Regions from separate parts of the Pantoea sp. X-Soil-ISGK-421 genome, predicted to be linked through region 2. Evidence: predicted binding sites of a transcription regulator. Region 2 holds the regulator's gene; the other holds the start of a gene.
What was found. The regulator Fur, encoded in region 2, represses iron uptake genes when iron is present. The targets are predictions, from matches to a motif close to ATAATAATGAGAACNACTATCAA.
Positions count from the first base shown of each region.

Region 1: a site for Fur is predicted at 4,185-4,207, ahead of fhuA (ferrichrome porin FhuA). Genes of this name have one in related genera too.

Region 1 is NZ_AP035979.1:817,486-823,361, forward strand. Features, by position in the region: gene mrcB (bifunctional glycosyl transferase/transpeptidase) at 1-2,038, shown strand, start outside; gene AC6I8K_RS03655 (glycosyl transferase) at 2,082-3,908, opposite strand; gene fhuA (ferrichrome porin FhuA) at 4,243-5,876, shown strand, end outside.
Region 2 is NZ_AP035979.1:1,198,051-1,203,926, reverse strand. Features, by position in the region: gene pgm (phosphoglucomutase (alpha-D-glucose-1,6-bisphosphate-dependent)) at 1-379, opposite strand, end outside; gene seqA (replication initiation negative regulator SeqA) at 404-943, opposite strand; gene ybfF (esterase) at 1,192-1,956, shown strand; gene ybfE (LexA regulated protein) at 2,124-2,399, shown strand; gene fldA (flavodoxin FldA) at 2,537-3,067, shown strand; gene fur (ferric iron uptake transcriptional regulator) at 3,422-3,871, shown strand; gene AC6I8K_RS05500 (hypothetical protein) at 3,932-4,327, opposite strand; gene glnS (glutamine--tRNA ligase) at 4,562-5,876, opposite strand, start outside.

The DNA of each region.
Region 1 (5,876 bases), 380 kb from region 2:
TAACGCGCGCCTGACGTTTAGCAACGATGAGCTGAGCGAGATTAAAAACCTCGATACCGGGCGTGATTTTGGCTTCTTCCGCCTCGATCCGCGTCTGATTACCATGTTGCAGTCACCGAACGGTGAGCAGCGTCTGTTCGTGCCGCGCGCCGGTTTCCCGGATCTGCTGGTCAGCACCTTGATCGCCACCGAAGATCGTCACTTCTACGAGCACGACGGCATTAGCCCGTATTCGATTGGTCGTGCGTTCCTCGCCAACATCACCGCCGGTAAAGCGGTGCAGGGCGGCAGTACGCTGACGCAGCAGTTGGTAAAAAACCTGTTCCTCACCAACGAGCGTTCGCTGTGGCGTAAAGCGCGTGAAGCCTATATGGCGGTGATCATGGATGCGCGCTACAGCAAAGATCGCATCCTCGAGCTGTATCTCAATGAGGTGTATCTCGGCCAGACCGGCAACGATCAGATCCGCGGCTTCCCGCTGGCGAGTCTTTACTATTTCGGTCGCCCGGTGGATGAGTTGAGCCTCGATCAGCAGGCGATGCTGGTGGGCATGGTGAAAGGGGCGTCGCTGTATAATCCGTGGCGCAACCCGAAACTGGCGCTGGAGCGACGTAATCTGGTGCTGCGTTTGCTGCAGCAGCAGAACGTTATCGATCAGGAACTGTATGACATGCTGTCGGCACGTCCGCTTGGCGTGCAGCCGAAAGGCGGCGTGATCACGCCACAGCCGGCGTTTATGCAGATGGTGCGCAACGAGCTGCAGGCTAAACTCGGCGACAAAATGAAAGATCTCTCCGGCGTGAAGATTTTCACGACGCTGGATGCGATCTCGCAGGATGCTGCCGAGAAAGCGGTCATTGAAGGTATTCCAACGCTGAAAAAACAGCGTGGCCTGAAAGATCTGGAAACCGCGATGGTGGTGGTGGATCGCTTCAGTGGTGAAGTACGCGCCATGGTCGGCGGGGCCGATCCGCAGTTTGCCGGTTATAACCGTGCGCTGCAGGCGCGTCGTTCGATTGGCTCACTGGCAAAACCGGCGACTTATCTCACCGCGCTGAGCCAGCCGAACAGCTATCGCCTCAACAGCTGGATCGCCGATGAGCCGATTGCGCTGAAACAGCCGAATGGCACCATCTGGAAACCGATGAATGACGATCGTCGTTTCAGCGGCAAAGTGATGCTGGTAGATGCGTTAACCAACTCCATGAACGTGCCAACGGTCAATTTGGGTATGACGCTGGGGTTGAACGCGGTGATGGATACCTGGACCAAGCTGGGCGTGCCGAAAGATCAGCTGCATCCGGTGCCCTCTATGCTGTTGGGTGCATTGAACCTGACGCCGATTGAAGTGGCGCAGGCGTTCCAGTCGATCGCCAGCGGCGGTAACCGCGCTGACCTTTCCGCTGTACGCTCGGTGATTGCCGAAGATGGCACCGTGTTGTATCAGAGCTATCCACAGGCACAGCGGGTTGAACCGGCGCAGGCTGCGTATCTGACGCTTTACACCATGCAGCAGGTGGCGGATCACGGTACGGCGCGTGCGCTGGGTGCGCGTTATCCTAAAGCCCATCTGGCGGGCAAAACCGGTACCACCAATGATCTGATCGACAGCTGGTTTGCCGGTGTTGATGGCAAAGAAGTGGCGATTACCTGGGTGGGCCGCGATAACAACCAGAGTTCGAAGCTCTACGGGGCCAGCGGTGCGATGCAGCTTTACCGCCGCTATCTCGACAACCAGGCACCGATGCCGCTGGTGCTGACGCCGCCGGAAGATATCACGCAGATGAATGTCGATTCTGCCGGTAACTTTATCTGCGGTACGGGCAGCAGCACATGGCGTTCGCTGCCAGTCTGGTCTCTGGATCCGAATGCGCTGTGTCAGCAGCAGCAAGAGCAGGTTCAGCAACAACAGCAGCAGTTGCAGCAACAGCAACAGCAGGAACAACAGCAACAGCAGCAACAACAGCAACCGCAGAATGAACAGAAAGATTCTGACGGCGTGGCAGGTTGGATTAAAGATATGTTCGGCAGCAAATAAGTTGCCGAGAAAACCAAGGGCGCTGCGGCGCCCTTTTTCATACTTAAGTCTTGTTGAATGGTCTTAGCGAGGCACAAATAATGTCAGCGATTTTTTCACCTGCCGTTTTCTCTTCAATTTGCAGTTCTTCCATCAAAACCTGCCCCCGGCTGGCTTTCATCGGATCGCGTCCGGCGACGATATTGTCGACGAAAGTGAAAATATCCTCCTCCTGCCAGGCCACGTCGTAGGCGTTATAGATAAAGTCAGCGGTGCGATTCAGGCCATAACAGCTTTCATGAGTCAGGTAGAGAATCGGTTTGTTCGACGGCAAATATTCGAACAAGAATGAACCCGCGTCGGCGAGCAATGCATCCGATCGGGCAAAAGTGAGTTTGTATTCATGCCCGCTATCCCACTCCACATTAGCGCGATGTTGTGCGGCATTAAGCAGTTGGTGATAGAGGCTGCGCGCGGCTGGGCTAGCATCCCCCATCCACTGACTCAGCAGCGGGTGAGGGCGAATGATCAGATGGATATCGTCACGTTCAATCAGCTTTAAAAAAGCTGCGCCGTAGATCGTGAAGGTGGTAGACATTTTGCGACCGTCAGGCAGCACAAAATGCGGCGTCCACAGCAACGTTTTGACCTTTGTGGCTGGCTTCTCGTCGTGGAGATGAAAGCGTCGCTGATAATGGTCAAACTTGGGGTGACCCGTCACATAAACGTGGTCGTTGCCCGCGTCGCACTGAATACCAAACTCCGCTTTATGCCGCGCCGAACGAGAAAAAATCCACGTCGCCAGATTCTGGCACAGCAAATTAAATTGATAGCGCTGGACCTCTTCACTGATGCCGCTGTCGAGCGCATAAGGGATGTAAGCGATCTTCACGCCGCGCTCGTGCAAATATTCGCTGCGAAACGCTTCGGGTCGCGCTTCGTCGTAAGGGTTCTGCAGAAACACCACGTCCGGCTGACGCTCCTCCAACCGATACGCTTCAAATCCTGTGTAGTCGAGCCCTCTGTCGCGCAGAATGCCGCGCTGAATGTCGCCATTAACATCGCTCGCCTTCCAGTTGAGGTATGGCACCACCACGATGCGGCAATCGAACGCGGGGTTGGCCTGCATCGCGTCAATCACGGATTCAAAGTTCGTCCAGCCCGGCGGCCACTGGAAGTAAAAGTCGACTTTAATTGGGCCGGAGGTGGAGGGCGTGAATTTAGCAGGCGCAACGATTTGACTTAACGGCTTTCTGAAGAGCGTGCGGTAATCTACCGTTCTATTTTCGATATCGCTTTTATCGAGGCGCTGTGCACCGGCGTTGGGGAAGATGCCCAGCCACAGATCCCGCTGCATCAGGCTATTCCAATGCACATCCAGGGCATAGTCTGCCTGTGCGCCGCCCTGCAATTGAGCGTGTAGCGCCGCGCGATAATTCCCGATTAAGGTGGCGTAATAGTGCTGGTTAACAATATAGGCACATGCGCACCATGCGAAATTGGCACGTACAATATAGTTCACGCTGTTTAACGGCGTTACCCGACGATAATTTGCCGCCAGGAAAGCCACCTGCCAGTTAATGTTGGGCAGAGCGGTAAAGTAGCGATTGAGATTGTCGTAATTCGCCTGTGTTTCATTAAAGGCGAAGTCATCTTCAAGAATCAGCACGCGATCCCAGCCGTTGTCCCGCGCCATCTCCAGCGCCGCGATATGCGATTGCGTACAGCCGATGAACCCTTTTTCATGTTTTATCGCATCAAGACGTACGATTTTGTCGCTCGGCACGCCCAGTTTTTTGAGCTGCCTGGTGATGCGGGTTAATCGGTCTTTGCGTTTTTTTAAATTGATGAAAATAACGCGTTCAACAATATTCCAGTTTATTGAGGGCATGACATGGTCTGTATGAAGAGGGATGCCTGCTGTAAGCAAATATCGGGCCACTTTATAAATTGTTGATTGTCTTATTTATCGCGATTGAAAGCGGCTTCTGGAAGGGAATGAACTTCCTCTTTGCGGCAATGCTCCTTCCGTTAAAGGGGCAGCGAAATGCTTCGATGCATTTTTATTATTCTCGATCATAAACATGCGCGATCTGGTCGCAAACGCCCCGCCAACAGCCATTAGACGTTGCGAATATGGCGGGATTTCGCCTAAAATCCGTCCGTCATAATAATCATTCTCGTTTGTATTCGCCTGCATCGACTTTTTTCGAGAGACCTCATTTATGAATACGCGAAAGACTCATCCTTGTTCTTTACGTCCAGGCTCATCCCGCCGTCCACTGGCCTGGCTTATTTCCCTGACGTTGGGCACGTTAAGCGCACAGGCGCTGGCTGAAGATACCGTGGTGGTTAGCGCCGACGGTGGCAGCGGCGTCGCACAAGAGAAAGCGTGGGGCCCGTCGCCGACCATCGCAGCCAAACGCAGCGCCACTGGCACCAAAACCGATACGCCGATTGAGAAGAACCCGCAGTCAATCTCTGTGGTCACGCAGGAAGAGATGGCGATGAAAAACGTCACCAGCGTGAAAGGGGCTTTCAACTACACGCCAGGCGTATTAACCGGTAATCGCGGCAGCTCCAATGTGATCGATGCGTTGTCGATTCGCGGCTTCAGCGAAACCAACACCAACCAATATCTTGATGGCCTAAAACTACAGGGTGATAACTACTCTGAGTTCGCTATCGATCCCTATTTTCTTGAGCGTGCCGAGCTGTTGCGCGGTCCGGTTTCGGTGCTGTATGGCAAGAGTAATCCGGGCGGCGTAGTGTCGCTGGTAAGCAAGCGTCCAACGCAGGAGACGCTGCGTGAAGTGCAGTTCCAGATGGGCACCGATAATCAGTTTTCCACCGGTTTCGATTTCGGCGGCGCGCTGGATGATGACGGCGTTTACAGCTATCGCCTGACCGGACTCGCACGCAGCGCCGACGCACAGCAGGATATGAATAAAGAGAAGCGCTATACCATCGCGCCATCGTTCAGCTGGCGTCCGGATGAAAACACGCGCTTCGATCTGCTGACCTACTTCCAGAACGAACCGGAAACCGGCTACTACGGTTGGTTGCCGCGTCAGGGCACCGTGGTGGGGATGACGCGCCCGGACGGCAGCAGCTATAAATTGCCAACCAACTTTGATGAAGGCGAAGACAGCAACAAGATTTCGCGCAGCACCAAGATGGTGGGCTACAACTTCGAGCACAGTTTCAACGAGACATGGACGGTACGACAGAATCTGCGTTATGCGGATTTGAGAACCGATTATCGTAGTATTTATGGCAATGGTTATCTTCCTGCATCGCAACAAATCACCCGCGGTTCAGCGGTTTCCAATGAAAAACTCAATCAGTTTGCCGTCGATAACCAGGCACAGGCCAAATTCGCCACAGGCCAGGTTGATCACACGTTGTTGCTGGGTGTCGATTTCCAGCGCACCCGCAACGACATTGATGCGCAGTTTGGTACTGCATCACCGTTGAGTGCGGTAAATCCGCAATACGGCAACGATAGCGTGACGCCGTTTGCCGACCCTTATCAGCATCTTAATAAGCAACGTCAAACCGGCTTGTATGCACAGGATCAGATGGAGTGGAACCGCTGGGTGTTCACTCTTGGCGGCCGCTACGATTACGCCATGAACTCGGTCTACGACCGCGTAACGGATAAAGTTGATCGTCAGAACGATCAGGCTTTCACCTGGCGTGGCGGTCTGAACTATGTGTTTGATAACGGCATCGCGCCTTACTTCAGCTACAGCGAAGCTTTTATCCCGAATGCGGGCTCGACTTATGGTGGCGAAGCCTTCGATCCTTCGCGTGCCAAACAGTATGAAGCGGGGGTGAAATACGTACCGAAAGACCG
Region 2 (5,876 bases):
TGGCGTTAGAGATGGCAGGCGTCGGCGTATAACCGTTGTCCTGCTGCACAATCACGTCCACGCCGTTAGCGGCCAACACTTCCAGCACTGACAGAATTGCTGGCTCAGACAGCGCATGCGTGTCTTTACCGACGTAGCATGGACCGGTGATGCCGTTCTTTTTGCGCTCTTCAGCAATTGCCTGGGCGATCGCTAAAATGTGCTGTTCATTGAAGCTTTGGCGTCCCGCGCTGCCGCGGTGGCCTGAAGTGCCAAATTTCACCGCATGATCCGGATTCGCCACATCGGGCTTCAGGACGTAATACTGCGAGGTTAATTGTGCAACGTTAATCAAATCGCTCTGCTGGGCAGGCTGCCCAGCACGGGGGTGATTGGCCATTGGCGCTTCTCCCTGACGCTTCAGTTAAATGGTGCCGCGAACTTTCTCTGTCAGTTCCTGTGGGAACTGCATAGCCAGCATGATGTGTTCCACCATGCTGCATTTGCGACCTGTATTGGTATTCGTGATCACCCAGTACGGTGTGCCGGGAACGTGCTTAGGCTTGGTATGGGTGCCATTTTGCAGCAGCGTGTGCTCGTCGCCCGCAAAGTAGACGCGGGTACGGCCCTGCAGCGAGGCAGTAGCTTCAGCAAACGCAGCCGGATCAAGACGATAGAGCGTTGACAGTACCAACATAAAGCGGTTAACCGCCTTATTCTGCTCGGCATATTCATCGGAAAGCAGCAGTTCACGCACCGCACGAACGCGATCCTGAGGACGCGCTTCGCGGCTGGCAGATTGAGCTTCTTTCATTGATGCTCCAGCGGCAGGCGCAGCAGGTGCGCTCTGTCCGGCGGTAAACTTCAACATGCGGCGCAAAATATCTGAGGCGCTTTCACCAATGTGCTGCGTGTGGCTGGCAATATAACGGTAGAGTTCTTCGTCAACTTCAATCGTTTTCATCTTTTTCCGTACGATTCTGGCAAATGACAGAACCACGCATTATTGCAACGGCTTTAGCAAAATCCAGTCGTGCAAAATGTGAGCGGGTTCTAACATAAGGATTATAAAGTTAAATCCGTGGCAGCCGATAGCGTTGGCAACGTTTCCGGGCAAAAGTCGGAATATGCCCTAATGCCCACCGGCCTGACTGCTGGACAGGTGAATCCATGATAACCTAAGCCAAGGTCACAACCGTAAGAACTTTAGCCATGATTTTAAACGCCCGTCTGCAAACTGAACAATCTACCCCTGATGCCACGCCGATTCTGTTAATCCATGGTCTTTTTGGTAGCCTTGATAATCTTGGCGTGCTGGCGCGAGGTGTGCGCGATGCTCGTCCCACACTGCAGGTTGATGTGCGTAACCACGGCTTGTCCCCGCGAAGCGATGTGATGAACTATCACGCCATGGCACAGGACATTGTCGCAACGCTGGATGCGCACAACATCGATCGCGCTGGCGTGATCGGCCACTCAATGGGTGGCAAAATCGCCATGGCGCTCAGCGCGATTGCGCCAGAACGCATTGAAAAAATGGTGATGATCGATATCGCGCCCGTTGATTATCAGACACGCCGCCATGACGAAATTTTTGCCGCTATTCGTGCCGTCACCGCTGCGGGCGTCACGCGTCGCAGTGAAGCCGCTGAAGTGATGCGTCAGCATATTGCTGAGGATGGCGTGATCCAGTTTATCCTTAAGTCTTTCGCTGAAGGCGAATGGCGCTTTAACGTGCCCGTGCTGTGGGATAACTACAGCACCCTATCCGGCTGGGAGGAAATTCCTGCGTGGTCGCATCCGGCACTGTTTATCCGCGGCGGCGATTCGCCTTATCTGGATAATCAGCATCGCGAAGCCCTGCTGCGTCAGTTCCCGCAGGCGCATGCGCACGTGATCAACGGCGCCGGACATTGGGTGCATGCTGAGAAACCCGATGCGGTGTTACGCGCCGTTCGGCGTTTCTTTAACCTGTAAAAGCAAAAGCTTGCCGCTTGCGCTTTAGGATTGGCGTCAGGGAAGGCGCTGGAGTATGATGTCGCGCTAAAAATTTGCCACAGCGTGTTTTTCGCCGTGGTCGGGCCGATAATGTTTTAATCGCGCAGCGCCTTTCCGCCGTTCGCGCCCACTCAGTTTTACAAACCATGGCAAAAGAACAGACAGACCGCACTACGCTTGATCTCTTCGCAGACGAGCGGCGTCCTGGTCGCCCGAAAACTAGCCCGCTGACGCGTGATGAACAGTTACGCATCAACAAACGTAATCAGCTCAAGCGCGATAAAGTGCGTGGGCTGCGTCGTGTTGAGCTGAAGATGTCGAGCGAAGCGGTTGACGCGCTCAGCACGCTGGCCGATCAGCAAAATATCAGTCGCAGCGAATTGATTGAACAAATGCTGCTGGCACAGCTCAAACTGTCGTAACGCGCGAAGACCGCACGCTGGAACACAAAGTCACGGCTTTACACGTTCCGCACTTTTTACCGGTCTGCTATTATTCGCATAACTGTGCAGTCAACTGACTTACATTCACAATCAGGATTTAAGAGGTTACCTAACCCATGGCAATCGTAGGCATTTTCTTCGGCAGCGATACCGGCAACACTGAAAATATTGCAAAGATGATCCAGAAACAACTGGGTAAAGATGTCGCCGAAGTGCATGACATTGCTAAGAGCACCAAAGAAGATCTCGAGGCGTTCGACATCCTGCTGCTGGGCATTCCAACCTGGTATTACGGCGAAGCGCAGTGTGACTGGGATGATTTCTTCCCGACGCTGGAAGAGATTGACTTCAATGGCAAGCTGGTAGCGTTGTTTGGTTGTGGCGATCAGGAAGATTACGCTGAGTACTTCTGTGATGCGATGGGCACCATCCGTGACATCATCGAGCCGAACGGTGCGGTGATCGTCGGTCACTGGCCAACTGAAGGCTATCATTTTGAAGCATCAAAAGGCCTGGCCGATGATAAAAACTTCCTTGGTCTGGCTATCGACGAAGATCGTCAGCCGGAATTGACCAACGAACGTGTTGAGAAGTGGGTTAAGCAGATCTTTGACGAGCTGCAGCTGAAAGAGATTATTGAAGCCTGATTCCCTGCTCTGCCCGATGTGGGCGTAATCTCACATCGGGTAACGGAATTTCCTATAAAAATAATAGCTACGGTTTTTTAACTTTTCCCCGCAAATCTGTAGAATACCCGCAATGGTCATCCGCTTATTCCTCTGGCAGTAGAATGAGGCTGAGTGAAATGGAATCCAAAACCCAAGCGTCATGAAGACGTTAGTGACATTATCCTTACAGCCTTTGGTGATTAAGGACGTTGCTTTGGTTTTCATTTCACTGCTTGAGTTCTATAATGAGACGCAAATGAGAATGCGCGTTGACCTAAACATTCAAGGCCCCTGCGCCGCAAGTGACTAGCAAAGTAACAGGACAATATCCGCATGACTGACAACAACTCCGCATTGAAGAAGGCTGGCCTGAAAGTCACGCTACCCAGACTGAAAATTCTGGAAGTGCTTCAGGGACCTGGCCCCGAGTCCCATCACGTCAGTGCGGAAGATTTGTACAAGCGCCTGATTGATATGGGCGAAGAGATTGGCCTGGCGACGGTGTATCGCGTTCTTAACCAGTTTGACGACGCGGGCATCGTAACCCGTCATAACTTTGAAGGCGGTAAATCTGTCTTCGAACTGACTCAGCAGCATCACCATGATCACTTGATTTGCCTGGATTGTGGCAAAGTTATCGAATTCAGCGATGAATCAATTGAAACGCGTCAGCGTGAAATTGCCACTCGCCATGGCATCAAACTCAGCAACCACAGCCTGTACCTCTACGGTCACTGTGCGCTGGGAGACTGCCGCGAAGACGACTCGCTCCACGATAAGTAATTGAGTGTGCTATGCAGTATAAAAAAACCGGCGCTTGAGCCGGTTTTTTTATACCTGAAATCAGGCAACGAAAGTTTCTTGCAGGTAACGCCAGCGAGGAATGGTGGTGCTGCAATCCAGTACCGCCAGTGAAATGCGGCTCTGATTGGTACCGTTCATCATCTGTAATTCACGATACTGAATCGTCACTTCCTCGCTTTGCTGCGAAATGATGGCGTGCTCACTGGTCGCAATGCGCATACCTTCACGCTGTCCCTGCAGCTGGCGAAAAAGCACTTCCATTTCGTTGAGATCCAATCTTTTGCCTTGCGGCGTCACCATTTTAAATTCGGGATGAAAGTACGACAAAAACAGGTCAATACTGTCGTCGCTACCTTCTGCCTGATTGAAAATACGTTCGATAAGCTGATGTAAAACGACCACGCTATGCTTAGCTTCCTGAGCGAGACTTGTCATTTTTTTTCCTTAGATAACCCGCGGAGCAACGTCTGAGAGCGCATAGCCTACCTGAAAAAAAGTTTTTCACACTGGCAAATGGGTTAATTATTCTAAAGTCAGAATAGTCGCAAATGAGGAATTATAGGCTTGATGAGGCGGGCAGCATAAAAGGTTGTAGCTTGCCAAATAGAGATAATAAAAAAGGGCGATTGCTCGCCCTTACATGATCATATCGCGTGATGTCAAAAACGCTTAATCGCCGATCTTTGCCCAGGTATCACGCAAGCCAACGGTGCGGTTAAACACCAGTTTGGATGGCTGTGAATACACACTATCAGCACAGAAATAACCTTCGCGTTCAAACTGGTACGCTGCCATTGGCTCGGCTACACGTAGACCTGGCTCAACGAAGCCTTGTTTAGTCTCCAGTGAGTTCGGGTTAATGGTGGTGAGGAAATCCTCAGCCGCGCCCGGATTTGGCACACTGAACAGACGATCATACAGGCGGAATTCCGCTGGCAACGCGTGAATAGCAGAAACCCAATGGATGACGCCTTTCACTTTACGGCCATCAGCTGGATCTTTGCTCAGAGTATCAACGTCGCAGGTACAGTAGATGCAGGTGATATTACCTTCATCGTCCTTCGCCACACGTTCGGCACGGATCACGTAGGCATTACGCAGACGCACTTCTTTACCCAGCACCAGACGTTTATATTGCTTGTTGGCTTCTTCACGGAAGTCAGCGCGATCGATCCACACTTCACGGCTGAATGGCACTTCACGCGTGCCCATCTCCGGTTTGTTCGGATGATTCGGCATGCTGATGATCTCTTCATGACCTGCAGGCAGGTTCTCGATTACGACCTTCAGCGGATCCATTACAGCCATGGCACGTGGCGCGTTTTCATTGAGATCGTCACGAATGCACGATTCTAATGACGCCATCTCCACGATATTGTCCTGCTTGGTTACGCCGATGCGGCGGCAGAACTCACGGATAGAAGCGGCGCTGTAACCACGACGACGCAGACCGGAAACGGTCAGCATGCGCGGATCGTCCCAGCCTTCTACAACCTTCTCGCTTACCAACTGAGTCAGTTTACGCTTCGACATCACGGCGTATTCCAGATTCAGGCGCGAGAACTCATACTGACGCGGATGCACTGGGATAGTGATGTTATCCAGCACCCAATCGTACAAGCGACGGTTATCCTGGAACTCCAGCGTGCAGAGAGAATGCGTAATGCCTTCAATCGCATCCGAAATGCAATGCGTGAAGTCGTACATCGGATAGATGCACCACTTGCTGCCGGTCTGATGGTGATCGGCAAACTTAATGCGGTACAGCACCGGATCGCGCATCACGATAAAGCTGGACGCCATATCGATTTTGGCACGCAGACAAGCTTTGCCCTCTTCGAAACCGCCATCGCGCATCTTCTGGAACAGCGCTAAGTTTTCTTCCACGCTGCGATCGCGATACGGGCTGTTTTTGCCCGGCGCCGTCAGGGAACCGCGATACTCACGAATTTCATCCGCCGACAGTTCATCAACGTATGCCAGA